DNA from 2 places in the Anaerocolumna sp. genome. Region 2 is predicted to be linked to the other one. Evidence: a T-box and tRNA genes for the amino acid it is inferred to sense, from the RefSeq annotation. Region 2 holds a T-box; the other holds one or more tRNA genes.
The links. The T-box of region 2 lies ahead of RT261_RS14470 (valine--tRNA ligase). A T-box ahead of a tRNA ligase gene usually reads a tRNA of that ligase, here a tRNA-Val.
Positions count from the first base shown of each region.

Region 1: it encodes a tRNA-Val, which carries the amino acid that the T-box ahead of RT261_RS14470 (valine--tRNA ligase) is inferred to sense. The anticodon was not compared.

Region 1 covers NZ_DAMAUC010000001.1:31,373-46,776, reverse strand. Annotated here, with positions in the region: gene RT261_RS00215 (GNAT family N-acetyltransferase) at 1-789, opposite strand, end outside; gene ispF (2-C-methyl-D-erythritol 2,4-cyclodiphosphate synthase) at 900-1,463, opposite strand; gene RT261_RS00205 (hypothetical protein) at 1,845-2,108, opposite strand; tRNA gene RT261_RS00200 (tRNA-Met) at 2,165-2,238, opposite strand; tRNA gene RT261_RS00195 (tRNA-Val) at 2,263-2,335, opposite strand; gene RT261_RS00190 (MATE family efflux transporter) at 2,596-4,002, shown strand; gene RT261_RS00185 (RrF2 family transcriptional regulator) at 4,154-4,591, shown strand; gene RT261_RS00180 (O-acetylhomoserine aminocarboxypropyltransferase/cysteine synthase family protein) at 4,887-6,167, shown strand; gene RT261_RS00175 (hypothetical protein) at 6,300-7,031, opposite strand; gene RT261_RS00170 (nucleoid-associated protein) at 7,214-8,221, opposite strand; gene RT261_RS00165 (HAD family hydrolase) at 8,293-8,898, opposite strand; gene RT261_RS00160 (cell wall hydrolase) at 9,133-9,957, opposite strand; gene rfbB (dTDP-glucose 4,6-dehydratase) at 10,289-11,362, opposite strand; gene rfbD (dTDP-4-dehydrorhamnose reductase) at 11,388-12,269, opposite strand; gene rfbC (dTDP-4-dehydrorhamnose 3,5-epimerase) at 12,283-12,828, opposite strand; gene rfbA (glucose-1-phosphate thymidylyltransferase RfbA) at 12,882-13,751, opposite strand; gene RT261_RS00135 (GntR family transcriptional regulator) at 14,103-14,816, opposite strand; gene RT261_RS00130 (PTS sugar transporter subunit IIA) at 14,994-15,386, opposite strand.
Region 2 covers NZ_DAMAUC010000018.1:27,527-42,930, reverse strand. Annotated here, with positions in the region: gene RT261_RS14475 (S-layer homology domain-containing protein) at 1-2,886, shown strand, start outside; T-box leader at 3,171-3,485, shown strand; gene RT261_RS14470 (valine--tRNA ligase) at 3,709-6,372, shown strand; gene RT261_RS14465 (hypothetical protein) at 6,646-6,786, shown strand; gene RT261_RS14460 (tetratricopeptide repeat protein) at 6,937-8,349, shown strand; gene spoIIAA (anti-sigma F factor antagonist) at 8,467-8,865, shown strand; gene spoIIAB (anti-sigma F factor) at 9,022-9,444, shown strand; gene sigF (RNA polymerase sporulation sigma factor SigF) at 9,491-10,204, shown strand; gene RT261_RS14440 (hypothetical protein) at 10,384-10,554, shown strand; gene RT261_RS14435 (stage V sporulation protein AA) at 10,635-11,264, shown strand; gene RT261_RS14430 (stage V sporulation protein AB) at 11,254-11,670, shown strand; gene spoVAC (stage V sporulation protein AC) at 11,765-12,229, shown strand; gene spoVAD (stage V sporulation protein AD) at 12,269-13,333, shown strand; gene RT261_RS14415 (SpoVA/SpoVAEb family sporulation membrane protein) at 13,355-13,711, shown strand; gene RT261_RS14410 (transglycosylase domain-containing protein) at 13,901-15,404, opposite strand, start outside.

The DNA.
Region 1 (15,404 bases), on a different contig from region 2:
TTTTAAATACGCTGCAAATGACTCTAAAACTGCTTCTTTATCCTTATTATTTGTTATCATTTCTGTAATATAGATTGCATCTTCTGCCATATAAGAAAGATAGCCCAGGATTTGTTCCTGCCTATAACAAACTAAAACTTCACCATACCCGCTTTTCATTTCATGAATCAATCTTTCATAATAATAAGGGGTTCGATGCACATATATGTCACAGTCTTTTGAAAGTTGATCATTGCAAAAGTCAGACAATCCCTTCATACTGTCTATATCTTTCGGATTTAAGGGCCTCACAGTTATATCTTTGTTCACATTGCTTGTTTCAGTCTTCTCTCTTAAATCCTGAATCATGGCTTTCATAATTTCATTCCAAGGTTCCTGTTCATATACCACACGAAAATCATAGGGTGTATATATCGCCTCTGCTGCAGGCATTAGATACGTAAATGGCATTTTCTCCAGATACATCTGGTGAAGTGCTTTTTCCAAAAGTATTTTCATAAGTCCCTGTCTGCGCTCTTCTCTTTTGGTAGCAACACCAACTATATAGTTAGCCGGAACCTCCTTTCCTCTTACAGAAAGTAAGTACGGATTTAAATGCAGCATAGAACAAAGGGCTTCCTCTTTATAAATGGTTAAAATACGATTGTCTTTTACTTTCCAATTAAAATAGAAGTCCATATATTCCTTTGAATCCCCAAAACACTCCTGCCAAAGACCGTAGATTTCTTCTCTGGCACGTTTTTCTTCTCCATATATCTCGTTTATATTATCATACAAAGTAATATTCATTGGTATGTCAATCCTTTCTCCGTATGGTATACAAGTCAGTAATAATTTTTATTCTATTATTATGAGTCTAAGCATCTGTAAATACTCCCGGTATCACAATGATTGAATACTTATTTTTTAAAACACCCCGTACAACCTGAACAGGAGCTGCAGTTTCTTGAGGCACCAGTTTCCTCTTCGGAATCATAATAACTGAAATTCTCTACCGACATTAGTAAACACACTGATTTTGCAGAAATTCCCGTTCCTTCACCAGTAAATCCAAGCCCCTCTTCTGTGGTAGCCTTTACATTAACCTGATTTTCCTTAATTCCTAATGCATTAGCTATATTAGATACCATATCCCGTATATAGGGTGCCATTTTTGGCTTCTGCGCTACAATAGTAGCATCAATATTTTCTATAAAATAAAAGTGATCTTCAATTAATTTACCAACTCTTTTTAACAGTTCCATGCTGGAGATCCCTTTATATTCTTCCTCTGAATCTGGAAAATGTCTTCCTATATCTCCCAGCGCTGCTGCTCCTAATAAACTGTCCATAATTGCATGTAACAGAACATCCGCATCCGAATGTCCTAATAATCCTTTTTCATATGGAATAGTAACGCCACCCACTATTAAGGGACGGCCTTCAACTAAACGGTGTACATCATACCCCTGTCCAATTCTCATATTTATGCCCATGTTAATCTGTTTACAGATGTAACACTGCCAAAATAAGCAGTAGAAGCTTATTGCGGCATCCTTTCTTTATATATTTTCAAACGATTCGTTTTATATTCACCTATTGCTTTAAATAAAAATCATAGTAATAGCTACTGCATTCGTTTTCTTTCGAGTTTCTTTAACATGATTTCTTTTCTATTATATAACATAATGACTCCTATATGATAGTAAAATTTATCATCAACCAATATTTTACAAAACCAGGTGTACTTGTAAAGAATCCACCTATAAAAAGAATATGCAAATAATCAAGGATACCTACCGTTAGTTTATGTCCAGGTTGTCAAAGGGGTTGTCCGCTCATTGGCGTGACAACCCCTTTTTGTATTACATATGAAATCTATTAACTGCTTTGTTTATATTTTCGGATATATCATTTAAATCTGTTGACAAGTCAGATACCTCTTTTGCCATGTTAGATTGTTCTGCTAAGCTTTCCATAGCATCGGCTACTTCTTCCGTTCTTATGGAAGAGTCTGTTGAGAGTTTTGTTAAGCTTAATGCTCTTTCCTTCAAATTATCGGTTAAATCTTTAATTTGTCCAAGAATCCCACGTAAATCATCTTTCAGGTTCTTAGTTGATTGTACCAATAACAGAATTTCATCATTTCATAAAAAAAAGACTGTCTAAAGACAATCTTGTAAAGTAGCGAAGGACGGATTTGAACCGCCGACACTGCGGGTATGAACCGCATGCTCTAGCCAACTGAGCTACTTCGCCGTATATAATTATATTTTGAATCAATGGGACCTACAGGGCTCGAACCTGTGACCCTCTGCTTGTAAGGCAGATGCTCTCCCAGCTGAGCTAAGATCCCATACACACTGCACTTAACAGGTACTTAATCATTATATTTATGAAGCTTATTTTTGTCAAGCCTTTTTCTTATTTTTTTCGCATATTCTTTATTCTCTTTATTCTTTATAAAAATATGAATCTAAAAACCTATTGAAAAGACATTGAAATAATATTTATACATGATATACTAGTCTATGTGCCCTAATACTAGCGGTAGTGCCAGTTAACAGGGCTTTTCTTAAAATACATTACTATTACGTAAGGATGAAGGTTTTGAAAATGACAAAACAAATGACTAGCATATTTTCAGTAAAAAGTATGTTAAAACCGGAGCAAATTGTTGGTTCTATACCGCAAAGTAAAACTATTTATAAAAACTTTATTCAAGTTGCATGGCCATCTGCTTTAGAAGCTTTACTGGTAGCCTTAATAAGTTCTATAGACACTATCATGGTTGGCGGCCTGGGAGATGGAGCTATTGCTGCAGTCGGCATTACCAATCAGCCAAAATTCATTTTGTTATCCATGGTTTTTTCATTGAATGTAGGAATAACAGCGATTGTTGCCCGCAGAAAAGGTCAAGAAGACAAAGAGGGTGCCAATCGTACTCTGCGAATTGGTATTATATTAAGTTCTTGTATATCTATTATTATGTCGTTATTAGGATACCTATATGCAAAACCTATACTGGAATTTGCCGGTGCAGAAGCTTCTTATATGTCCGATGCACTGGATTATTATAGGGTTATTATGGTAAGCATATTCTTTACCGCCTTAAATCTCACCATTAATGCAGCCCAAAGAGGCAGCGGTAAAACACAAATTTCCATGAGAACCAATATTGTTGCAAATGTAATTAATATTATTTTTAATTATCTGCTGATCAATGGTAAATTCGGATTTCCAAGACTGGGAGTGAAAGGCGCTGCTATTGCTACTTTGCTGGGTACCATTGCTGCCTGTCTTATCTCTATATTTACTCTCTTTAATAAAGAGGCTTTTTTAAGTCTTCGGTATAAAGCCAGCTGGAGAATTACCAATTCCATTATGAACCCTATTATCCGGGTAAGTGGCAGTGCCTTTGTGGAACAGGTATTTATGAGAATTGGATTCATGGCCTATTCGGTTATTGTTGCAAGGCTTGGCAAAACACCATATGCTACTCATCTTATCTGTATGAATATCCTGAATCTATCCTTTTGTTTCGGTGATGGTTTTGCAATTGCTGCTTCCTCATTGGTAGGACAGAATTTAGGTGCCAACCGACCGGATTTATCAATCGTTTATGGAAAAACCGGTCAACGTTTAGCTTTTATTGTTTCTTCCATACTGTTTGGAATCTTTATATTGGGAAGATACTCATTGGTTTCCTTATACAGTAATACTCCGGAAGTTCTTGCACTTGGTTCTACTATATTAATTATCATTGCTTTTACTACCCATTTCCAAACTTCACAGGTTATATTTTCAGGCTGCCTAAGAGGTGCCGGAGATACTGTTTTTGTAGCACTGGTTTCTTTAGTCAGCATTGCTATTATTCGTCCAACCCTTACGTGGATTTTAGCTTTTCCTGCGGGCTTAGGATTACAGGGCGCCTGGATCGCATTATTTATAGATCAGGCATTTCGATTTACTGCTAATTTCATTCGCTTCTCCAGAGGAAATTGGACAAAGATTTCTCTATAAAAATGTTTAAATACAGTAAATATTATCCTAAATATTGTTGTTATTTCTAAAACACTTGAAATCATACTATTCCCTATGGTATTATATTGATTAGAAATATTACCGGCGGATAAAATCCTCCGCTGACAATGTAATATATAAGGAGGCTCTTATGAAAATATCAACAAAGGGACGTTATGCACTGCGTTTAATGTTAGATTTAGCGGTTAATAATACAGGTGAATATATTACTATTAAGAGTATTGCAGCAAGACAAGAAATATCCGATAAATATTTAGAGCAGATTATTACCCAGCTTAGTAAGGCAGGTTATGTTAAAAGTACCCGGGGTGCTCAGGGCGGTTACCGATTAGCTATGGCACCGGAAGAATATACTGTTGGAATGATTCTTCGATTAATCGAAGGTAATCTTACTCCCGTCAGTTGTTTAGATGATTCGCCAAATCAATGTACCCGTGCCAATCAATGTGCTACACTTATGGTTTGGGAAAAGCTGAATGATGCAATTGATCAGGTAATAGATAATATTACCCTTTCCGATCTGGTAGATCATCATAATAGTTTGTTAGGTAATGATTATGTAATATAACGGACGTCTGCCACAGTTAATATGGAAAGATACGAAGTCTATATCCATTTGCAGTACTCCCTCTTATGAAATATTCATATTGTGAGACATTTTAACACCATTAGATTGTTTATGATCAATCTAATGGTGTTTTGTTTTATTTCTGACTTTATTTTGTAGCTTCTATTTTGCATAAACTTGATATTCATGATTGACTTTTTATTATTTATAGATTATACTTCCTATAATTTATTTAATTCATAGTATTAATATATGAATTCAGTACATATATTTAATTTTGAAAGGAGTATTATCTATGGCAGAAAAAAGAAATCTTAAATTCGAAACACTTCAGCTTCATGCCGGACAGGAAAAGCCGGATCCTGCAACAGATGCCCGTTGCGTACCTATTTATCAGACTTCCTCCTATGTTTTTGCAAATTCAGCTCAGGCGGAAGGCCGCTTTGGCTTGGCAGAAGGCGGTAATATCTATACTCGCCTTATGAATCCTACTTCGGATGTATTTGAGCAGCGAATTGCCGCATTAGAAGGAGGGATTGCTGCTCTTGCTACTTCCTCCGGTGCAGCTGCTATTACATATGCAATCCAAAATATTGCGCATACCGGGGATCATATTGTTTCGGCCAACACCATCTATGGAGGTACTTACAATCTTTTTGCCCATACCTTAACTGATTTCGGAATTACTACTACATTTGTAAATCCAGATGTGGAAGGAAGTTTCGAAAGAGCCATACAGCCAAATACAAAAGCAATCTTTATAGAAAGCCTTGGAAATCCCAATTCAAGTATCATTGACATGGAAGCCGTGGCAGAAATCGCCCATAAAAACGGAATACCCCTTATTGTTGATAACACCTTTGCTACTCCTTATTTACTCCGTCCTATTGAATACGGTGCTGATATAGTTGTTCATTCTGCCACAAAGTTTATAGGGGGGCATGGTACCTCCATCGGTGGTGTTATTATTGATTCCGGTAAATTTGACTGGACTGCCTCCGGCAAATTCCCCTCCCTTACAGAGCCTAATCCAAGTTATCACGGTATTAGTTTTACAAAAGCATTAGGTGCCGCTGCTTACATCGTAAAAATCCGCGTAACATTAATGAGAGATACCGGTTCTACTATAAGTCCTTTTAATTCCTTCCTTTTCTTACAAGGCTTAGAGACTCTTTCTTTACGTGTTGAACGCCATGTGGAAAACACTCTAAAAGTTGTAGAATATTTAAGCAAGCATCCTCAAGTAGAGAAAGTAAATCATCCCTCCCTGCCGGATAACCCTTATCACCAATTGTATAACAGGTATTTTCCCAATGGCGGAGGTTCTATATTCACTTTTGAAATCAAGGGTGGTGCAAAGGAAGCAAAAGAATTCATTGATAAGCTTGAGATATTCTCTTTATTAGCCAATGTAGCAGATGTTAAGTCCCTAGTCATTCATCCCGCAAGTACTACACATTCCCAGATGTCAGAGGAAGAATTGCTCGCCTCCGGAATCAAACCGAATACTATCCGTCTATCTATTGGTACGGAACATATTGATGATATTATCTACGATTTAGATCAAGCCTTTTAGATAAAAATAGATGCTTTTAATCTTATATTTTAGATAATACAAAAGGGCTGCTGCAAAATGAGTGTTTCACTAGATTGTGGATTAAGAAATATCCGTATCCGGTATCCATACATTTTGCAACAGCCCTTTAATTTATTTAATTTCTACAAAATCGTCACTTAAACTATCAAATTGAAACATTGCGCTTCCGTCTACGGCTACATAATACACACCCATATTTACTCTTTTATTGTCTTTTACTTCAGCAAAAGCATTAATTCCATAACACTCCACTCCATTTACCATGGTTGTCCAATCATCATAAATAATGGTATATTCGGACAATTCCGCCGGCAGGTTAAGTATTTTCCCAGGAACTTCATTTAATTTAGCAAGGGCATCTTCCTTGGTAAAATCATGACTTGTTTCTTCCGGATCTTTAGTTGTCTGAGTAAACAAAGGATGTTCCTCAAAAGTACTTACTATTCCATCCTGATAGTAACAGAATATCTCACCGCTTAATTTATCTACAATCACATCAGGTTCTATGACCGCTAAACTATCACTAATCTGGAATTTATAGTATTCTTTTCCGTCTACCATAAGGTTGTCTTCCAATAATTCAATGGTATAGCCACGTTCACCAATAACTTTTTGAATATTCTTAATAGCATCTGCTTCGCTAATATAATCCGGTTCTTCCGGTGTTGGTGTGATATTTGGCGTTACAGTTGGCGTTGGTGTGGGAGTGGAAGTAGGTGCAGGGCTGGGGGTGATCGTTTCTTTCCCTGTATTATCCCCTTCTTTCTTCTTTCCGCATGCTGCTAATGCAAGACAAGCTGTTATTATGCATATAAATAATATCGTATATTTTCTTTTCTTCATATGAATCACTCCATTCTTATATTGCCAGCAGAATCCCACACAATAGGGAGCCTGGCTTCCGGCACCTTAATAGGGTACCCAAACTGTATATGAGATTTAATACCATTATATATGAATATAATAAGTTAAACAAGCATTATTTCCCAATAAGAAGTATACCGTAATAATATTTTATTTTCCCACTATTTTGATGATATATGATTAATATTTTTAATAAGAACCGAAATCGTACCATCCGGATTATTAATGAATTCAACACTATTATCGTTGTATTGTTCCATAGGTATATTAATCTCAATTCCTGTATCTGTTTTTAAAAATTGTTTTTCAAATTTCTTTGTGGTTTGCTTATTCTGTGGTTTTACTTCCTCTGTCTGCAAATTATACTTTTCCAATTTCTCCGTGAATTCTTCTTTTAATTCCGTCTGTTCCTGAAAAAGTTTCTCGCTGATACTTTCCACGTTAATAGAGCCTTGCTCTACGTATTCCTGATATATGGCAGCTTTGGTTTCCATTTGTCTGTCCAAATCTTCTTCAAAATACTTTTGATTGATTTGATCCACAGCCTTGGTAATAATATTTAGCTTTGCCTTTTGCGACAATTTGGTTTGACATTGTAAAAAAACCTGGGATAAATAATTTGTTTTCACTCCATTTACTTCATATTTTTTTTCCACCAGCTGTATGGTATAATCACTTAGATTAATTAGTACTGCTTCTGACAGTTTTGCAGATTCATTGGGCAGGGTTACCTTTTGCTTAATAATATCATTATAATTACCACTTTCTACCGCTTGCGCATAATGAATATATGTTTCTTTGTAATTCATCTTTAACAATGCTAAATGAAGTGTACTATTTACCTGATAAGTTACAACCAGTAAATCAGCAGGTGTTATATCTATATTCTGATTCATAATGGTGTATAGGTATTTTGCAATTTCCTGGCTGATGGGTATCAAATTCTCTTCTGAAAAGTTTTCGATACATTTATATACATAGGACTCTTCTTTATTAAAATTACAGTTTTTCATATCATCACTGGCAGCAATCCGGTAAATATGACCTCTTAAAAAATCATTTAAATCCGGACCCATTTCCAGTAGATAATCGGACAACACCGGCATTCCTAATGTAGAGTCCAGTATATGTACGATGGCATTTCGAATTATAATTTCATCACGTTCCATTTAACTTTATTCCTTCCATGGCCTAAATATTTATGACATTATGATATTTTATATGAAATCTTTCTTTCTGTCTAGATATTAACTCCAAGGATTTTTAATTCTTCCACCGCTTTATCATATTCTGTAAAATGAATTGTATGGAAACCAAAGGCCTTTGCTCCTTCAAGATTTGCTAAGGAATCATCAAGGAATACCGCTTCTTTAGGATCAAATTGATATTTATCAATAAGTGCCTGATATATCTCAGGTTCCGGTTTTATATGCTTTACTTCATAAGAAATTATGCCCCCATCTACATAGGGTATAAATTTAAAACTTGATTTGGCATATGCAAAATTAGTCTTTCCATAGTTGGATAACAGATATACCTTATGGCCGTTTGCTTTCAGTTTCTTCACAAAGTCAGCAGAATAATCATATTCCTGAACAAGCTTTTCAGGACTTCCTTTTAACTGCCTGATTTCCTTCGCAACGCTTGGATCATTGGAAATAAATGCATTAATAAGTTCTTCATCACTTAAAATACCTCTATCCTCCTCACCCCACTCTTTACTTAATACCGTTGCTTTACTTACTCTATCTATTTTTTCCTTATCATAACCGCAATCTGTTAAGTATTCCCTCCATCTAAAATGTGCCATAACTTGTCCAATGTCCAAAATAATTGTTTTAATCATATTTGTAACCTTGCTCCTTTCACAGGTTGAGAATTAATTTTTTAACCTTGCTCATTCTATTGTAAATTTAAAAAAGGCTGTTGCAAAACAATAACTGCCATCTTGAGAGTGCGAATTCAGCAAAGCTGAATTTAATCAGCAATGCTGGATTCACTGGAATAATCTCACTTTCATAATGAAATTATTCACCTAAACGGCTCAAAATGACAGTTTTACAATAACCTATTCTTATCCTTATTTAAATTGATGATTCCCTATTGAAAGGGTATGACCCTTTAATCTTCCGCTGAAAAATAAATACTTACTAAAATCTTTTTCCTTACCATCTAAGGTAAGGGTTGTTTTGCCACTTAATACTTCTTTAGCTGCCTGTATGCATTCTTTTTCATCTTCTGATGTAAATCTGCCCTTATCGTATTGATCTAAAGCTCTATCCAGTGAACCATTTCTAACAGGACTAAATTGATAGCTTTGATATACGACTCCCTTGATTGTATCGGGAAATGAACCAGATCTTACACGATTCATAATTACAATACCAACTGCTGCTTTACCCTTATAGGATTCACTTCCTGCTTCACAGTATATAATAGCGGATAATAACCTAAGATCTGCTTCAGAATATTTCTTCTTATCCTCTTTCTTTTCCGCTTTTTTTTCTACTTTTTTCTCTTTCGCTTTTGCTTCTGTTTTTTTATCAGAATCTTCTGCTTTCGCTTTTTTAACTTCTTTCGCTTTTTTAACTTCTTTCGCCGGTTCTGATTTTTTATCTATATTACTTGTTTCTTTATTATCTTCTTCTGTTTTTATTTCTTCTGTCTTTTCTTCCTGAGCAGCTTCTTCTGCTTTTGGTGTAGCTTCTTCTGTTACGGGTGTAACAACAGCACCTGCTGCCTCAATTACTTTTGCTGCTTCTGTTGTTTCTATTTCCTCTGTCTCAGTCGCTTCTACTTGTTCTGCATTAACGGTTACTTCTTCTGTTGCATATGTGTTGATTTTAGGAAATGCACATAGTAGGATTCCTACACCCATACACAATACTAACTTTCTGAATCTCATATTAATCTCCTTTTAAAGCCTGATAAAGATAGTCATATCCTTAAATTATGTTTCATATATTTAATAATTTAGGATAAAATATTTAAATCAAGTAATAATTATTTAATAATTATGTAATAATTATAACACCTTTTTGTAAAAAATCAAGTTTTTTTTGTAATTTTTAATTTTACCGTTAGTATTGCATTAATGCTATGCTTGTATCTGTGGTAAATCATTTCCTTCAACATGCCAAAACATAAAAGCAGCGAAGAACCTTTTCCTTATCTGAGATTCTTCGCCACATACTATTTATATATAATTTTATTACTTTTATTGATAAGGGTTTATATTACTTATACATTTCTGCATAGTACTTTTGATAATCCCCACTTGTTACATGTTCCATCCACTCTTGATTCTCAAGATACCATTGTATGGTTAAGCGGATACCCTCTGCAAACATTGTTTCCGGTTCCCAGCCGATTTCATCTTTTATTTTATCAGGAGCGATGGCATATCGCCTGTCATGTCCCTTGCGGTCATCTACATACTGAATTAAATCCTGATTAAGATGTCCCTGACGAGGATCCTGATCCGGTAAAAGCTCAGACAAAGTTTGTATAATCAAGTGGACAATCTCAATATTCTCTTTTTCATTATGTCCGCCTACATTATAGACTTCACCAGGTTTTCCTTGTTCCATCACCATGTCAATGGCTTTGGCATGATCTGTTACATATAACCAGTCTCTTACATTCTTTCCGTCACCATAGATTGGGAGTTTCTTACCAAGCAAAGCATTATTAACCATTAAAGGAATTAGTTTTTCCGGGAACTGGTAAGGCCCATAGTTGTTGCTGCATCTTGTTATATTAGCTGGAAAATGGAAGGTGTCTATGTAAGACTTTACTAACATATCTGCGGATGCTTTACTGGCGGAATATGGGCTGTGAGGGTCTATTGGTGTTGACTCATAAAAATACCCTCCTTCATCATCCAAAGAACCATATACTTCATCTGTGGAAACCTGAAGATATTTTTTATCTTCCTTATAACCCTCTTCTGTCTCCCAGGCACACTTAGCTGCATCCAACAGATTTAAGGTACCCATTACATTAGTATTTACGAATACCTGAGGATTACGAATACTGCGGTCTACATGGCTTTCAGCTGCAAAATGAACAACTCTGTCAATATCATACTTTTGAAAAATCTCATGAATAGCATCTTTGTTGCAAATGTCCTCTTTTATAAATGTATAATTAGATCTCTTCTCAATGGAAGTCAGATTTTCAGGATTTCCTGCATAGGTAAGGCAATCCACATTAATAATATGAATATTATTCTGGTATTTTTCAAACATGTAATGAATGTAATTGGAACCTATAAATCCGGAACCTCCGGTTACTAAATAAGTTTTCACGATTGTCCTCCTGTTATTTATTCTTCTATAAGGTAATGTTAGCTTTCATATATTCTTGTAAAGCATCCTTCCATGGTTTCATGTAATAATCCAATTCTTTTAACTTTTTGTTCTCAAGAACAGAATATTTCGGCCTTTTTGCCGGTGTCGGATATTCTTCTGTGGTAAGAGATTTTACTGTTACCGCTTTACCTGCTAATCGGAATATTTCCGTAGCAAATTCATACCAGGTTGCGATACCTTCACAAGTTCCATGATAAAGTCCATAGTTTTCCGTATTCATCAAGAATACGATAGCTTTGGCTAATTCCTGTGCACTGGTGGGAGTACCAAACTGGTCTCTTACTACACCAATTTCCTTATGTTCTTCTGCCAGTTTAAGCATGGTATTTACAAAGTTCTTACCTTCACCATAAAACCAGGCAGTACGTATAATGAAGTACTTATCACAGTAATTTTGTACGAATCTTTCCCCCTCTAATTTAGTTTTACCGTATACGGTTTGGGGATTCGTCTCATCTTCTTCTGTATAAGGAGTTTTTTTCTCACCATCAAATACATAATCGGTTGATACATGAATGAATTTTGCATCAATGGCATGAGCAGCCACAGCCAGGTTTTTTGGTCCAAGGGCATTCATTTCATATGCCTTTTCCTTCTCGCTTTCACACAAATCCACTGCTGTATGAGCAGCACAATTCACGATAACATCCGGTTTTAAATCTTGCACAATGTTGGTAACTGCCAGTGGATTGGTTATATCAAGAATTATCGGACAATAAGCAGTGGGCTCTCTTCTGCTGGTGTTAAGGATTATAGTGTCTGAATCTAGCTGTTCTTTTAATACTGCATTCAGCGCCCGTCCTAACTGTCCGTTGGCACCGGTTATTAAAATACTTTTCTTCATTGTAACTATCTCCTTATTTTATATCCTTAAAGTTTTGTTGTCTTAAGTCCTTCTCAGATAATATGATTTCCATATCCTTTATGGGCCAGTCTATATTTAAATCTTTATCATTCCAGCTAATACCTGCCTGATCCTCCGGGTAATAAAAATCCGTACATTTGTAGGCGAATTCCGCTTCTTCCGATAGTACCAAAAAGCCATGTGCAAAGCCTTCCGGAATGTAGAATTGCTTTTTATTTTCCTCTGATAAATATTCCCCGTGCCACTTTCCATAAGTTTTCGAACCAGGCCTGATATCTACTGCCACATCGAATACTACACCTTTTAAAACACGAACCAATTTACCCTGTGGATGTTTTATTTGAAAATGCAGGCCTCTAAGTACACCTTTTCTGGATAATGACTGATTATCCTGTACAAATACCTGAGAAAGTCCTGCGTTTTTAAAATCCTCATAATTATAGGTTTCCATAAAATATCCGCGATTGTCCCCAATACATTTTGGTTCCACTGCATACAACCCCTCTATATCCAGTTTAATAAAATTAAATTGTCCCATTTTATATCTCCTATAAATCTATTTCTTCTATACTGTTATTTATTTAGTTTAAACTATAATCCTTTGGATACATCAGCTAAATATTTGCCATAATCCGTTTGTAAAAGTGGTTCTGCCAATGTAAGCAATTGCTCTTTATTAATATAGCCTTTCTTATATGCTATTTCTTCAATACAGGAAATATACAATCCCTGTCTCTTCTGAATAGACGCTACATAATTGGCAGCATCCAATAAGGAATCATGATTGCCGGTATCCAACCAAGCCATACCACGTCCCAAAGTTTCCACGTTTAACTCACCTAATTCTAAATATGCATTATTCACAGTAGTTATCTCAATCTCACCTCTTGGAGACGGTTTCACATCTTTTGCAATTTCAATAACACGATTATCATAAAAATAAAGTCCGGGAACAGCAAAGTTTGACTTAGGGTTCTTTGGCTTTTCTTCAATGGATATTGCTTTTCCCTCTTGATCAAACTCTACAACTCCATACGCTCTCGGATCTCTTACATAATATCCGAATATGGTAGCACCTGTTTCTCTTGCAACTGCTCTTTCCAAAGTGGCTGTAAAACTTCTTCCGTAGAATATATTATCTCCCAGAATTAAGGCAACTCTATCATTTCCAATAAATTGTTCCCCAATAATAAATGCCTCTGCAAGGCCCTTGGGCTCCTTTTGAACAGCATAAGAGAATGACATGCCAATATTGCTGCCGTCTCTCAATAATTCTTCAAAAACCGGTAAATCTCTTGGTGTAGAGATTACCAGCACTTCTCTGATACCTGCTAACATCAATACGGACAATGGATAATATATCATTGGTTTATCATAAATTGGCAGTATTTGCTTTGACACTGCTTTGGTAATCGGATAAAGTCTTGTGCCAGAACCGCCTGCCAGAATAATTCCCTTCATAATAGCCTCCTGCGTATTTTCCTTACTATATTGTAATAATATCGTATTCACCTTGTACTAACATTCTAGTTCATTTTACCACACATTCATATAAATGTCTTTTCTTTTTTACAAATATAAATCTGCTCTTCCCCATTGTATAGACAGCTTATCTAAAATCTCAGAATTTAGTACACTTAAGTCATTTGCCAAAATTACAAATTTCATACTGTATGATGGCATATTTTATTTAACAAAAAATACCCATGATAGCTATTTTGCGAATCTGCACAACATAACCATTTGGGTATTTTTCTTTATAATGTAGTCATGATTTATTTACCACGACAATGTTTTACCACTATTTTCTTCTTAAATTTTTACTTCTACTGTTACAGAATACCACTCCTTATTGAAAAAAGTCTCAGCATATTCGATAACTTTACCAGACTGGTCAACAGTTGTCCTTTTAACAAAGAAAGCATCTGTATTCTTTTTAATATTCATTAATTTAGCGATTCTGCTATCATTTACTTCTTTAATTGAATAATTCTCCGTTGCAGATACTGGTACTATATTATTTTCAGCCAAGGTCTTATAAAAAGATTTATTTTCCCGAATTCTCTGAGCCTGATTAAGACTAAGTAAATTACTATCCATATAGGAAATTTGATAAGCAATTGGCTCATTATTAACAAGTCTTATTCTTTTTACACATACGATCATTTGATTTTGCGGAATTAGTAACTTATCTGCAATGCTGTCATTAATAACTTCTTCAATTTTATCCACCTGCATATCTATCTTATAACCTTGTTGCAATAATTCATCACTAAAACTAATTGAGGTTAACCTCCGATTCATGTGTTTTTTTGCAACATACGTCCCTTTACCCTGCACACCAATCAAATAATCTTCCTTTATTAAATCATCAAATGCTTTTCTAACCGTAATGGTAGATACGTTATATTTTTTCTTAAGCACAGATCCACTATCAACCTTATCCCCCGGCTGCAGCTCACCCGACTTAATGGCATTGATAATATCCTCCTTGATTTGTAAGTACTTTGGTACTTGATACTCCATAAAAATATACTACCTCCTAATATGTTAACATAAACACTAATAAATATTATATCATACTATTTAAAAAGTGCAAATAGCTAACGATAGCAGCTGATGAATCATTACATCTAAATATATCAAGAACCTGCTTAAGTAAAAATAGAATCTCCACCACTTCCCAATATATGCTTATTTTACTTATTCAGGAAACTTTGCTACCGCTGACTTAGAGGTATTAACAACACGATCAGCCAGCTCTTCAATGGAGAGATCACCATCTTCAATCATTGTTAACTCTAAAAATGCCATTGTGTTCAAGCCCGCTACTGTATAGTACTTCCCTGGATGATTTACGCAGATTTCCGCAGCTACCCGGAATGGTGAGGCTCCGAGTAAATCGCAGGCAAAAAGCACTTCGTCCTCATTAAAATCCTGTATCACATGATTAATCTTGGCCTTGAATCCGGACAAATCATCTTCTTTAGTTAAATCTATAAAATACATGGCGTCTGATAATCCGGCTATCATTTCTAAATTCTGTTTTACACCTTCAGCATAACCACCATGCCCCATTACTACTACTCTTATCATGTTATAGTCTCCTTTGGC
Region 2 (15,404 bases):
AGTGCTATAAAGGCGCGCATTGTTGCACAGAGCGAAGGCAGTGCTTATTTTGATGCATTCGCCATGACTAATATCCCAAATTTGACAAATGACGAACTGCTCCTCAATGGTGATTTTAGTAGTGGTTTGAATCACTGGACGAAAGCGCACCAAAGCAATCCTAATTTGGCTGATGTAATCGTGGATAAGGCTCCAGGCCCCAACGGAGAAGCGGCTGAGGGAGGTGACAGTGCTAAATTTATAGATATATCAACGACTGATGGTGTTTTCCTAATAAGTGACAAAATGAATGTTGTCGAGGGGATTTCTTATAATTTCGACTTCAGCCTGTTTATGGACAGCGGGTCGGTAATGGGGGCGGATGGCACTAGCCAACCTAGCCGTTGCACAGTATATGTGAGGTATTACGATCAAAATAATACAAAACTTGCTCCTGAAGTAGGAAAATCGTACCAAACCGGGCAGGGTGTATGGCAGCAGCTTTCAGAGCCCAGTACTGCTCCGATTGGTGCAGTGAGTGCCGAGGTATGGATTGGACTGTCCCCCTACTACATGGCGGATAGCGTCTACTTTGCAAACCTCTCCTTCAAAGCTGCAATGGCGGGTGGAGATGTGCCAGTGCCTCTGAGCATCCCGAATCCATCATTAGAGGAAAATGCTAGCGTAATCCCGGGCTGGACAACGTGGGGCGAACCCTGGACGGCTTGTTCTTATCAAATTACTGGCGAGCAAAAGTATGAAGGAGAATTCAGTCTGAAGCTGGTAGATGCTTCAACAAGTGAAAACATCTTTATGCGTTCTGATTTTATTGAACTTATTCCGGGGATAAAATCCTATATGGCTAGCGTACGTATGCTGCTGCCTGATGGGAAAGCCACATTGATGATGCGATATTATGATGAGAACGGCAAGCAGGTAGGACAGGATCAGGATGGTGTCAACATCATCCATGTTACAACTACAAGCAATGAATGGTGCGAAGTAAAAGCTACCGTTCCAGTACCAGAGGGTGCGGTTAATGCACAGATTTGGCTGGGTATGAGTAAATTCTTTACATCAACAGGTGTGTATTATGATGATGTAAAGCTGGCCGGTTTGGTAGAAAAATATGCGCTAACAGTATTGGATGGCCGTGGCAGCGGTGAGTATGAGCAAGGAGAAAAGGTAAATATTATAGCTGATACGGCTCCGGCTAGCATGCGGTTTGAACGTTGGAACATCGTATCCGGAAGTGGGAAACTGGAAAACGCCGCCAGCCCAGATACTACTTTTATCATGAGTGATAAATCCACCCTAATTAAGGCCACATATGCCGTTGTTACCGATCCGGGTAATCCCGGCGGAGAGGAAGGCGGTACAGACGGAGGCACAGGCGGCAGCGGCGGCTATATACCTTCCGAACCAAATCTTCCCACTGATAAAAAGCCAGATCAGCCAACCATCGCGTCCACAAACTTAACCGCTAAGGTAAATAAAGACGGCATTGCTTCCGTCACAATCACCGAAGGGCAGGTTAAGAAATTGATTGATGCTGCCATAAAAGAGGCTAAAAGCAAGGAAAAAACAGCGGATGGAATCGGAATTGCATTCAATATCGGGTTCGGTGCAAACGGAAAAAGTGCCAGCTTGAAGTTGGATGAAAAAGCTCTCGCCCTTCTGGAAAGCAAAGGTGTGGTACGCTTTGATGTAAATACACCACTGATAAGCTTTTCTTTCGATGGAGTGGCTATTAAACAGATAAACGTACAAACTTCGGGAACCGTCACTATCGGCCTGTCACCGGTGAACAAGCTATCTAAAGAAGCTAAAGCACTAATTGGCAAACGGCCTGTCTATGACCTGACCGTAAGCTATCAAAAAGATGGTAAGGCAAAGTATATCCAAAACTTTGACAAGGGCATGATAACGCTATCCATCGCCTACAAAGCCTCTGCCAATGGAAAAACCGGAAACTTATTTGGCGTGTATATAGACAAAGAGGGTAATCCACAGCTGCTGACCAAATCCAGCTATACAAACGGCAAACTTATTTTCAGCAGAAACAGCCTTTCTGTTTATGGCATAGGCTATAAGACACCTGCTCCGGCCTTTACCGATACTAAAAACCATTGGGCTAAGGATAATATTGATTTCGCAGCAAGCAGGGGACTTATCAGCGGTACAGGAAAGACTGCATTTGAACCCAATACTGCCATTACCCGGGGAACATTCCTGATGGCACTGGGCAAACTTTCCGGTGCGGACGTGAGCACTTATAAAATTAGCACCTTCTCCGATGTAAAGAACAGCGATCCCGCTATGCCTTACATTGAATGGGCTGTTAAAAACAAAATCCTAAAGAGTATTGACAGTAACAAGTTTGGTCCAAATCAGCAGATCACCCGGCAGCAGATGGCCACAATAATGGTGGACTATGCAAAGGCTATAGATTATAAGCTGCCAGTTTCCATCGCGGCAGTCACATTCTCAGATAGTGGGAAGATCGCTGCCGACAAGATAGAAGCAGTGAAAGCCATTCAGCAGGCGGGCATCCTACAAGACAAAGGGAATAACCTCTTTGATCCACAGGGCAATGTTACCAGGGCTGAGGCAAGTACCATAATACGTCGTTTCGTAGAGCTTGTTATGGACGAGAGTATGGCACGAGGCTGGAATCAAAATGATGCCGGACAAAAATATTATTTGGAGTCCAATGGTGTTATGAAAACTGGTTGGCATAATGAAAATGGTGTGAAATACTATTTTGATGTGAATGGTGTTATGCAGGCTGGAAAATGGGTGCGAATCGGCAGCAAGTGGTATTATTTCCACGTCGACGGGAAGATGGCGGTGAACACCACTATTGACGGCTATACTGTGGAAGCAGACGGTACAAGGAAAGAATAGAAAAAAGAATAGAGAAAAAGAATAATAAAAAAATAGATAAGAAAAGAATAGATTAAAGAAATAACAAGCAGCATACATTAAGAAAGAATTATGGAAGCGGACGGTTTGAAACTGTCCGTTTCTTTTACAGTTAGGGTTTTATAATTTGATTTCTAACTATGTTGGGGCAGCATATAGCATGATTCATAGATTTGTCCTGGGCTGCCTGTAAAAACCACTTGACAGAAAATTAAATATTGCATATTATTATAAGTAATAAGCCAAATTATAATAAAATATATAAATTAAATGTAGTGATGGAGAGGATTAGATAAGTGTATCTTAGCAGAGAGGATGGCTCCCAGGCTGAAAAGTCATCTTAATGAAAGCTTATTGAAGGTAGCTCCGGAACAGTATTTCTGAACAAAAACAATGAAGTGTTTAGTAAGAAATAACGGTAAGCCCCGTTACAGGCTAAGAGGTTTGGTATAGACCAGACTTCATAGAGGTGATAAATTGTATCTTATATTTGGAGAAAAAAGTAATTATAATAAATGCTTTCCCATATAAAAGATAAGTTGTCACGAATAAAGGTGGTACCACGGTCCTTCGTCCTTTTTAAGACGAGGGCTTTTTTTGTGTCAAAGTTTAACGGATAAATATAAAACAAGATTCATTTAATAGAAACTATGACACTTAATTATGTGTAAAAAGAAAAGGGCGCAAGGGCGTCAGAATCGAATTTAGGTTGAGAAAAGTAAACTTTTTCAACTAGCAATTTGTGCGGCTGCACAAATCACTTCATTATTAAAATGGTGCTAAGACACCGGAATTGAGGTTATTATGAAAAAAGAATTGGCTAAAACCTATGATCCCAAGGACATAGAAGACAGATTGTATAAAAAGTGGCTGGATAAGAAATATTTTCATGCCGAAGTGGATAAGACAAAGAAACCGTTTACCATTGTGATTCCACCGCCAAATATTACTGGACAATTACACATGGGACACGCATTGGATAACACCATGCAGGATATTATTATCCGTTTTAAGAGAATGCAGGGATATAATGCATTATGGCAGCCAGGTACGGACCATGCAAGTATTGCTACAGAAGTAAAGATTATTGAACAGCTGAAAAAAGAAGGCATTGATAAAGAAGACCTGGGAAGAGAAGGATTTCTTAAGAGAGCATGGGAATGGAAGGATGAATACGGTGGAAGAATTATCAGCCAGTTAAAGAAAATGGGCTCCTCCTGTGACTGGGACAGAGAAAGATTTACTATGGACGAAGGCTGTTCCAAAGCGGTTCAGGAAGTATTTATCCGTCTTTTTGAAAAAGGCTATATTTATAAAGGTTCCAGAATTATTAACTGGTGTCCGGTTTGCCAGACAAGTATATCCGATGCGGAAGTAGAGCATGAAGAACAGGCAGGACATTTCTGGCATATCAAGTATCCGATTGTAGGAACAGGAGACTTTGTAGAAATCGCTACCACAAGGCCGGAGACCATGCTTGGAGATACAGCGGTAGCCGTTCATCCAGAAGATGACAGATACAAACATTTAATCGGTAAAAAAGTATTACTTCCAATTGTAAATAAAGAAATACCTGTTGTTGCAGATGCTTATGTAGATAAAGAATTTGGCACTGGTGTGGTTAAGATAACACCCGCTCATGACCCTAATGACTTTGAAGTAGGTAAGAGACATAACTTGCCTGAAATCAACATTATGAACGATGATGCTACCATTAACAGCAATGGAGGTAAATTCCAGGGTCTTGATCGCTACGAAGCTAGAAAGAGAATCGTTAAAGAATTAGACGAATTAGGATTATTAGTTAAGATTGAAGAACATGTTCACAATGTAGGTACTCATGATAGATGTGATACAACTGTAGAACCATTAATTAAACAACAATGGTTTGTTAAAATGGATGAGTTAATAAAGCCTGCTGTTGAAGCAGTTAAGACCGGGGAAATCCAATTTGTACCGGAACGTTTTGACAAAGCCTATTTTAATTGGACCGATAACATCAGAGACTGGTGTATATCCAGACAATTATGGTGGGGACACAGAATACCTGCTTATTATTGTGATAAATGCGGGGAAGTAGTAGTTTCCAAAGAAACTCCTACTATATGCCCAAAATGTGGTCACACTCATTTAACACAGGATGAAGATACACTGGATACCTGGTTTAGTTCTGCATTATGGCCATTCTCAACTCTGGGCTGGCCGGAAGAAACAGAAGATTACAAGTACTTTTATCCAACCAACGTATTAGTAACCGGTTATGATATTATCTTCTTCTGGGTTATCCGTATGGTATTCTCAGGATATGAGTATACCGGAAAAGCACCATTTAATAAAGTATTGATGCATGGATTAGTAAGAGACAGCCAGGGACGTAAGATGAGTAAATCCCTTGGAAATGGTATTGATCCTTTGGAAATCATTGATCAATACGGTGCAGATGCTTTAAGATTAACCCTGATAACTGGTAATGCTCCCGGTAATGATATGCGTTTCTATATAGAAAGAGTAGAAGCCAGCAGAAACTTTGCTAATAAAGTATGGAATGCTTCCAGATTTATTATGATGAACCTGGAAAAGGCTAAGACCAGTGATCATATTGATCCAAAAGCATTAACTGATGCGGATAAATGGATTCTATCCAAGGCGAACTCCTTAGTGAAAGAAGTTACGGATAACATGGAGAGCTTTGAACTGGGGGTTGCAGTTCAGAAAATCTATGATTTTATCTGGGAAGAATTCTGTGACTGGTATATTGAGATGGTAAAACCAAGGCTTTACAGCGATACGGATGAAACAAAAGCAGGTGCTATATGGACTTTAAAACAGGTTCTGATTACCTCTTTAAAATTATTACATCCATATATGCCATTTGTAACGGAAGAAATTTATTGTACTTTAAAAGAAATGGAAGATACAAACTCAGAGAATGATTCCATTATGATATCAGAATGGCCGGTATATGATGAAGCAATGAATTATTCCAAAGAAGAGGAAGCAGTTGAAACCATAAAAGGCGCAGTAAAAGGAATTCGTAACGTTCGTACTGAAATGAATGTTCCACCAAGCAGAAAAGCAAATGTATATGTTGTTTCAGAAAATGATAATCTTCGCAGTATCTTTGAAGACAGTAAAGTATTCTTTGCAACTTTAGGATATGGGGCAGAAGTTTTCATTCAAAAGGATAAGACTGGTATATCCGATGATGCAGTAACTGCAGTTATACCACAAGCAACTATTTATATGCCTTTTGCAGATTTGGTTGATACGGAAAAAGAAATTGAACGTCTGGAAAAGGAAAAAGCCAGATTAGAAGGCGAATTAAAGCGTGTTCAGGGTATGCTAAGTAATGAGAAGTTCGTAAGTAAAGCTCCGGAAGCTAAAATAGCGGAAGAAAAGGAAAAATTAGAAAAATACACGAACATGATGAACCAAGTAACAGAGAGACTTAGTTTCTTTAGGAAATAAATCTGTCGAAGTGAATCGAACAGTTTTTCTTGCATAATAGGGTGGTATTATTATAATAGAGGTAGGAATTACTCTGCCTCTATTATAATTTTATAAAAAATAAACTTAATATGGCAATATTATCTTGATTTTTCACACTATTATAGTTATTATTAAAGGAAATAATATAATTTTAAAAAAAGGTAAAGACCATAAGAGGATAGGACGAGCTTTCTTTTTGAGATTTGTGCTAAGCACAGAGTATCCAGACTTTGAAAGGAGTATGGTTATAAAATGATTAATTTTGAAGAAGAAATTGCAAAATTTCAACCAAGTTTAGAAGTGGAACAAGCAGAAGATGTGATTCAAAACAATGACTTAGCAGATATTACTGATTTAATAAAAAGTATGATTAAAGAACTAAAAGATAAATAAGCGATACAAGCTTAAAAGATTTAGCAAGAAAATGCCTTTTCAATTATAGATACTATAGGAATTGAAGAATTATAAGGCATTATACTTGTTTTTATGGAACCCTTAAAAATGGAACTTTTACAAGAATAAACGGTTAGGTGGAGATAAAAAATGATTTGTCCGGAATGTGGAAGTATAGTTGCATCAAAAAGAAACCGTTGTGAAAGATGCGGTACCGACTTGACAACTTTTAGAAAAGTAATTATGCTATCCAACATGTATTATAATGAAGGATTAGAAAAAGCAAAAGTGCGGGATTTATCTGGCGCTGTTTTGATATTGAAAAAAAGCCTTGAATTGAATAAAAGAAATACTAATGCCAGAAATTTATTGGGATTAGTATATTATGAAGTTGGTGAAACAGTTTCCGCCCTAAGTGAATGGGTCATTAGTAAACATTTTCAAGCAGAGAATAACGATGCAGATGATTACATGGAATCCTTACAATCCAATCCAACTAAGTTAGAAACTTTAAATCAAACCATAAAGAAATATAATTCAGCCTTGCAGTCGGCTAAACAAGGCAGTGATGACCTTGCTATTATACAACTAAAGAAAGTAACTAGCTTAAATCCGCATTTTGTTAAGGCTTTACAGTTATTGGCCTTACTTTATATAAAGAATGGTGAGAGAGATAAAGCACTGAAAGCTTTATCAAAAGCTAGTAAAATAGATGTATCCAATACAACAACCTTAAGATATTTGCATGAATTGGATGAAAGTTCTGATATATTACAAGACAATATAAAGAATGGGAAAAGGGAAAGCAAAAAAGTAATACAGACTCAGGAACAAACTGTATTTCCTACTACTACCTATAAAGAAGACAAGCCGAATGTCTGGGCATTTGTGAATCTGATTATCGGTGTTGCAATAGGTATCGCTGTTTTATTCTTTCTGATTGTGCCTACTGTTAAAAAGAATGCTTTGGAAGAAGCTAAAAAAATTGAAATAGAGTATAGTGAGTCTTTAAGTAAGCAAACACAAAGCCTGTCCTCCTTGGAGAAAGAAAATAAAGACCTTCAGAACGAAGTGAAAAATCTGGAGAAACAATTAAGTGAATATGAGACTAATGAGGTAGATGGGGCTATATATGATAATTTATTTGCCGGAATTTCCACGTATTTAGCAGAATTAGCAAAAGGAAATCCAAATGATATGGATTATGTTGCTGTTGCAGATGGTATAGGTAAGGTTAATCCGGATCAATTGGAAATACCTGCAGCAAAAGAAATATATAATCAAATTAAGGAAGTGTCCTTTATGAAGGCTTCTGATCTCTTATACGGTAATGGACATGACAGGTATACTGCAAGAAAATACGATGAAGCTTTAGAACTATTAGAGAAGTCTTTTGAATATAATGCAGACAATGTAAATGCAATCTATTTTATTGGAAGATCCTATCACCAAAAAGGAGACTTAGAAAAGGCTGCTACTTATTATACTATGGTAACTGAAAATTTTCCTGACAGCAATCGTGCAAGTGAAGCCAATGGTAAGCTAAGAGAAATTGGAAGATAGTACGATACAGCACAAATGAAAAAATGATTTTGAAAGAAAGACAACTCTAATGTGTTCATTAGAGGCGTCTTTTTTTATAGATAGGTAATGTAAAATGATGCACAAAGAAGGGAAAATATGGAGAAGAAAAAAGAAAAACCAAAAAATACGTCGATTTATCAATTACGGGAGGGGGTGAAAGCGGACTTTGAAGTTGTAAATAAATGTTTGATAATTAAATTAATGGAAGAATTGGATCATCATAACGCACTTACCATTCGTGAGCAGTCCGATAAACTTATATCCGGAAAGAACATTAAGGATATTGTATTTGACTTTACCGGTTCTGATTTTATGGATAGTTCGGGAATCGGTGTAATTATGGGACGCTACAAAAAGATTATATTTACCGGGGGAAAAGTAGCTGTCACTGGGGTGAATCAAAGTGTAGATAGAATTTTTCGCCTTTCCGGATTGTATAAAATAATTCACAAGTTCAACACCATTGAAGATGCAGTAGAGGAATTTAATAAATAAATTCCCGGATTTAATAAATAAATTCCCGGATTTAATAAATAAATTCCCGAATTTAATTATAGAAAACCGCGACTATGTATGGTTAATGATTAGATAAGAAAATAAACCAATAAAAAATTATGCTTAGCATAAAGGGGTTTTAACAGGAGGATATGTATGGATTATACAAACGAAATGATATTGGAAGTAGAAAGCCAGTCAAGAAATGAGGGCTTTGCAAGAATGGTAGTTGCCGGTTTTGTTGCACAGCTGGATCCTACCATTGAAGAAATTGCAGATATTAAAACAGCTGTCTCCGAAGCAGTCACCAATGCAATTATACACGGCTATAACAATGGTAAAGGCAAGATAAAAGTATATTGCAAAATATGTAATCATGAAGTTTATATCGAGGTACAGGATTTTGGTGTTGGTATTGAGGATATTGAAAAGGCCATGGAACCCTTATATACAACCAGACCTGAATTAGAACGATCAGGTATGGGGTTTGCTTTTATGGAAGCATTTATGGATGACTTAGAAGTAATTTCTAAAGTTGGGGAAGGGACTATGGTTAAAATGAAAAAAATAATTCATTAAGAAAGCTTACAAGATGTAAAAAATTCCTTTAGAAGGGAGTGAAACAGTGGATAACATTGAGTTAATTCGTAGATCCCAACAGGGTGATAAAGAAGCAAGAGACAAAGTAATTATGGATAATGTGGGTTTGGTATGGAGCATCGTCCGAAGATTTATGTGCAGGGGTCACGAACCGGAGGATTTATTTCAGATTGGAAGTATAGGCTTAATTAAAGCAATCGATAAATTTGACCTATCCTATGATGTAAAGTTTTCCACATATGCAGTGCCCATGATAATGGGAGAAATCAAACGCTTTTTAAGGGATGACGGTGTTATAAAAGTAAGCCGTTCTTTAAAGGAAACTGCAGGTAAGATAAGGATTGCCAGAGAGAAATTAAATAATATATATGGAAGAGAACCAACTATAGATGAAATCGGACAAGAGATGAATCTGGCGAAAGAAGAAGTGGTAATGGCTCTGGAATCAGGAGCTGAAGTGGAGTCCTTATACAAAACCATCTATCAGGGAGATGGAAACGCTATTTACTTAATTGATAAATTAGAACAAACCAATGATGAAAATGAAATGATGATTGACAAGCTTGCCTTAAAAGAAACCATTGAGTCTTTGGATGAAAAAGATCAGGAATTAATCAGGCTTCGATATTTTATGGATAGAACACAGACGGATATAGCAAAAGAATTAGGAATTTCTCAAGTGCAGGTATCAAGATTAGAAAAGAAAATTTTATTAAAAATGCGTGAAAAAATGATGTAGATATTTCCAGTATAGAAAAATAATCGAAACATATAATAAAATCAAGTAAACCAAAAGCATCAGTAAATACTGATGCTTTTTCCTTTCCTAAAAATTAATTAAAGATACATGAAAAACAATTGTAATTTGTTTGATTGCTTAGCAATAGAAATACAAAAAATGAAAAGAGGGATGAATAAATGGCTTATTTAAAAAGAGCATTGGTGCTACTTACACTGTTAGCTGTATTATTTGTTATTATTGTCTTTATCATTCTGCCAAAAAAGAACAAAAACGTGGAATATAAAGGTACTTTGGTAAATGGATATATTCAGATTGAAAGACCGGATAGAGAAGTAAAGAATCTTTGAGTATTCTTGAAGAATAATTAGAAATGGTAATCTTACAGTGATGTTATATAAACATTTTCATCAGTGCTTGGAGGCTGCTTATGAGTAATGAGTATTTGTATATTAAAGTGGATAAAGATAGTATGTCGGAAAATAAAGTGGTATATCTTGAAGATATTGCGAAACTTTACAGTACAGATACAGATATGGTGAATGTTTTAAAAAAGCAGGTAATTCTGGCTATAAAGGATAACGATGCAACAAAGTATGTTTTTTCAATATTAAAAATAATTGAAATGATCCACTCTATTTATCCCGAAGTACAGGTTGTTAATCTAGGAGAAACTGACTTTATCCTACAGTATCAGCCGCCTAATAAGGAGAAAAAAATACTTAAGTATTTAAAAATTATAATGGTCTCCCTCATTATATTCTTTGGTTCTGCCTTTGCAATTATGACTTTTAATACAGATGTCAGTGTGGATGAAGTTTTTAATAAAATATATGAATTAATTATGGGCAGTAAAAAAGAGGGTGGAACAATATTGGAAATAAGCTATTCTATTGGAATTCCCATAGGGATCATTGTATTTTACAATCATTTTTCTAAGGTTAAATTAAGCAATGATCCAACTCCATTAAAAGTTCAAATGCGTGTATATGAAGAGGAACTGGATAAAACACTTATAGCCAATGCGAGTAGGGAGGATAAAATAATTGATGTTGATTAAAATAATAGTACTAATTATAATTGGTATCGCTTCCGGAGTAGTCGTAGCCGGCGGGTTATTTGCATTTATTACCACCATCGGAGTAATTAATCGGTTAGCAACTCACACAGATTCAGCAGATAAAATACATTTGTATGAGGATCTTGTTGTTCTGGGTGCAACCCTTGGTAATATAGTAATACTATTTCAACCTTCCCTCCCATTTGGAATAGTGGGACTTATAATATTTGGGATATTTTCAGGATGTTATGTAGGGTGTATGGCAGTTGCTTTAGCAGAAGTTACAAAAGTATTCCCGGTATTTACTAAGAGAATTAAATTAAGGACCGGAACTTCGTATCTTCTATTATGCATGGCCATAGGAAAGGCATTAGGAAGTTTATATCAGATGTACTTTAAAGCATAATCTTAATAATCAAAGGAGTTGATACAGAATGGATGATAAAAATATCAATGCAGGAGATGTTAATACTCAAGATGTTAGTGCTCAAGATGTTGTAATGGAACATGATCAGGATACAAAAGGGGAAAAGTATAATGAGTATGTTAAGAAAATGACTCCAAAGCATAGCTGGTTTCTTAACATGTTAAAAGCATTCTTAGTGGGAGGAATCATTTGTACCATAGGACAATGCTTTAGTAATTTATATAAATACTGGGGAGCATCGGAAGATTTAGCCGCCGCCTATACAACATTATCCTTAGTATTTTTATCCGTCTTGCTCACCGGATTAAATATATATCCTAAATTAGCTAAATTTGGCGGTGCTGGAACGGTTGTGCCGATTACCGGTTTTGCCAATTCTGTAGCGGCTCCTGCAGTAGAATATAAGAAAGAAGGACATGTTTTCGGTATTGGATGTAAAATCTTTACCATAGCAGGACCGGTTATTTTATATGGTATTTTTTCTTCTTGGATTCTAGGTATTATTTATTACATTTTAATGCAGTTAGGGATAGTGTGAATATTAGAAATGCGCTGAAGCGCTGGAATCGAGGTTAAAATGTCTGATAAAAATATGACTACAAATAAAATAGCAGGAAAGCAAAGTATACTTTTTGAAAATCCTCCTCTCATTTTATCCGGTTCTTCTATTGCCGGACAGAAGGAAGGGGAAGGTCCTCTGGGAAGTTTCTTTGATGAAATTGAAGAAGATCCTATGGCAGGTGGAAAGAGTTGGGAAGATGCAGAAAGCAGATTAATGAAACGGGCAGCAGAAAAAGCTATTGAAAAAGCAGGCTTAACGAATCAGGATATCCGTTTTTTAATAGGTGGAGATTTGCTGGGACAATTAATTGCTACGTCCTTTGGAATCGTCAACCTTGAAATACCCATGTTTGGAGTATATGGAGCGTGTTCCACTATGGGTGAATCCATGGCCCTTGGAGCAATTTTAGTAGATGGAGGTTATGCTGATAAAGTAATAGCAATCACTTCCAGTCATTTTGCAGGTGCTGAAAAGCAATTTAGATTTCCTTTGGGATATGGTAATCAAAGACCTCTTTCGGCAAGCTGGACGGTAACAGGAAGTGGAGCAGTAGTAATTGGTAAGAATGAATCAAAAGATAAAAACAAGCATAAAGAAGAAGAAAAAAATGTCGTTATAAAAGGTATAACAGTAGGCAAAATTGTAGATTATGGTCTGAAAGATTCTATGAATATGGGAGCGTGCATGGCACCAGCAGCATATACTACTATATCACAAAATCTAAAAGACATAAATCAACTTCCAATGTACTATGATAAAATCATTACGGGTGATCTTGGATGTGTGGGTAAAGATATTTTAATAGATTTATTAAAACAGGATGGTTTTGATATTAGCAGTAATTATATGGACTGTGGCATGGAGATTTTTGATCAGGAATCTCAGGATACCCATGCAGGCGGAAGCGGATGCGGATGCAGCGCTATTACACTGACAGGATACATTTTGTATAAAATGAGACGTGGAGAATGGAATCGGGTATTATTTGTACCTACCGGATCTTTACAGTCTACCGTAAGCTTTAACGAAGGTAATTCCATTCCGGGAATCGCTCACGGTGTTATACTGGAAACTTGCTAAGCAAGTAGATAGGAGTAGATTATGGACTATTTAATAGCATTTTTAGTAGGTGGAGGAATCTGTGCAGTAGTACAAATTTTTATGGATAACACGAAACTCATGCCAGGAAGAATTATGGTAATTCTGGTTTGCCTTGGAGCGCTTCTTGGAGCCATTGGAGTTTATGAACCTTTTGCAAAATGGGCAGGTGCAGGTGCAACGGTTCCACTTGTTGGTTTTGGTAATGTATTGTTTAAAGGAATTAAGGAAGGTATTATGAAAGAGGGGTTTATTGGTGTATTTAAGGGTGGATTTACAGCATCTGCCGTAGGTATTTCATCAGCACTAATTTTTGCGTATTTAGCTTCACTTATATTTAGTCCAAAGATGAAAAGTTAAAACAGATATTTCAAGCAGTGCGGTATACCTTAATATTAAGATGAATCCAATTAACTTGTTAACTCATATAATAGATGTGTTTGAAAGCGTATGGTTTTTTAATTACTATAGAAAGGTGTATTGACTGCTTTTAATATAGATTAGCTTAAAACAGAAGGGGCAAAATATTTGCCCCTTCTGGTGATTAATTTAATAGTTATAGTTAAAGATATCTGGAAACTCAGATTCTATGGTATCCTCATCATTCTCGTTCTCATCATCAGGATATGGAGGTGGTGTAGGAGTTTGAGAATCGGTAGGAGGAAAATCTGGGAAGTCCGGAAAATCCGGTTTTACAGAATTTCCAGCTGTGTGTACATCGCAAGTTTCTGTCGGTAAAATATTTGGAGTATCATGTGTAGCATGAGTTTCTTCTTTTACTAAATACACTTGTTCCTTTGTAGAAGATGGAGGACAAAATTCTGTTGCAATTTTTCCCGAGTCTTTACATACGGTAGCCTTTACGTGAATATCACATTTTTCTGTAGGAACAGTACCTTTTGCAAAATATTCTGTTTTTACGGTAGAACCTCCGATATAATGATCGCATAATCCTTCTGCGGCTAATTTACCGCTCTTTGTACATATTTGAGCAGTAACGATAGAATCCGGTATTGTGAATGGAACATTTTTAAGTTCTTTTTTAATGTGAATTTGTTCCATTACATCACGCCATATCCGTTTATGATAGCTCTTATCAACTTGCGGACGGTTGTTATCAAAGCCGGACCATATAGTAGCAGTGTAATAAGGTGTGTATCCGGAAAACCATAAGTCGTTATCATCTGAGGTCGTACCTGTCTTACCTGCAATCGGCATTTGAAGCTTAGGGAATCTAAGAGCTGTACCAGTACCTATTTTAACTACGTCTTCCATTGCATTTGTTAAAAGGAAGGAGGTAGATTCTTTCATAACCTGACGAGTAACAGGTTTTTTCTCTAATAACACTTTACCGTCATGGTCCAAAATCTTGGTATAGAAAGTAGGCTCGGTATAAATACCACTGTTGGCTACAGCAGCCATAGCACCCGTTAATTCAAGGTTTGATACGCCCTTTGTGATACCGCCAAGTGCAGTGGATAAATTAATATCGGAAAAAGGTCTGCCATTACTATCCGTCCAGGTATCTACTAAGGAAGTAAATCCAAGTTTTTGTAAATAGTCAAAACCAACTTGTGGTGTTACCTGATTTAATGTTTTAACTGTAACAACGTTCATGGAACGGTATATTGCTCTTCTTAATGTAGTAAGGCCTTCATAAACATTTTTATTCCAGTTTGAAACATACTTTGATGTGCCTGGGTATTGGAACGGGGCATCATCAATAACGCTTGTCAATGTCATTCCTGCTGAATCCAAAGCAGGTAGATATGTGGACAGGACTTTAAATACGGAACCGGGCTGTCTTACTGTGTTAGTGGCACGGTTAAGAGTTCTGTTACCTGTCTTTCTACCACGCCCGCCTATGAGTCCTACTACCTGACCGGTGGATTGATCAATAATAACCATGGAAGATTGAGGCTGTAATATTAAACTGGTATTTTCAGCTAATATCGTATCGTCTTCTTTCAGCTTAGCTTCCTTAAAATCTTTAATCAGATTTAAAGCATCTTCCTTTTTGGAAAAGTAAGTAAAGTATTTGCTGGTGGAGCCT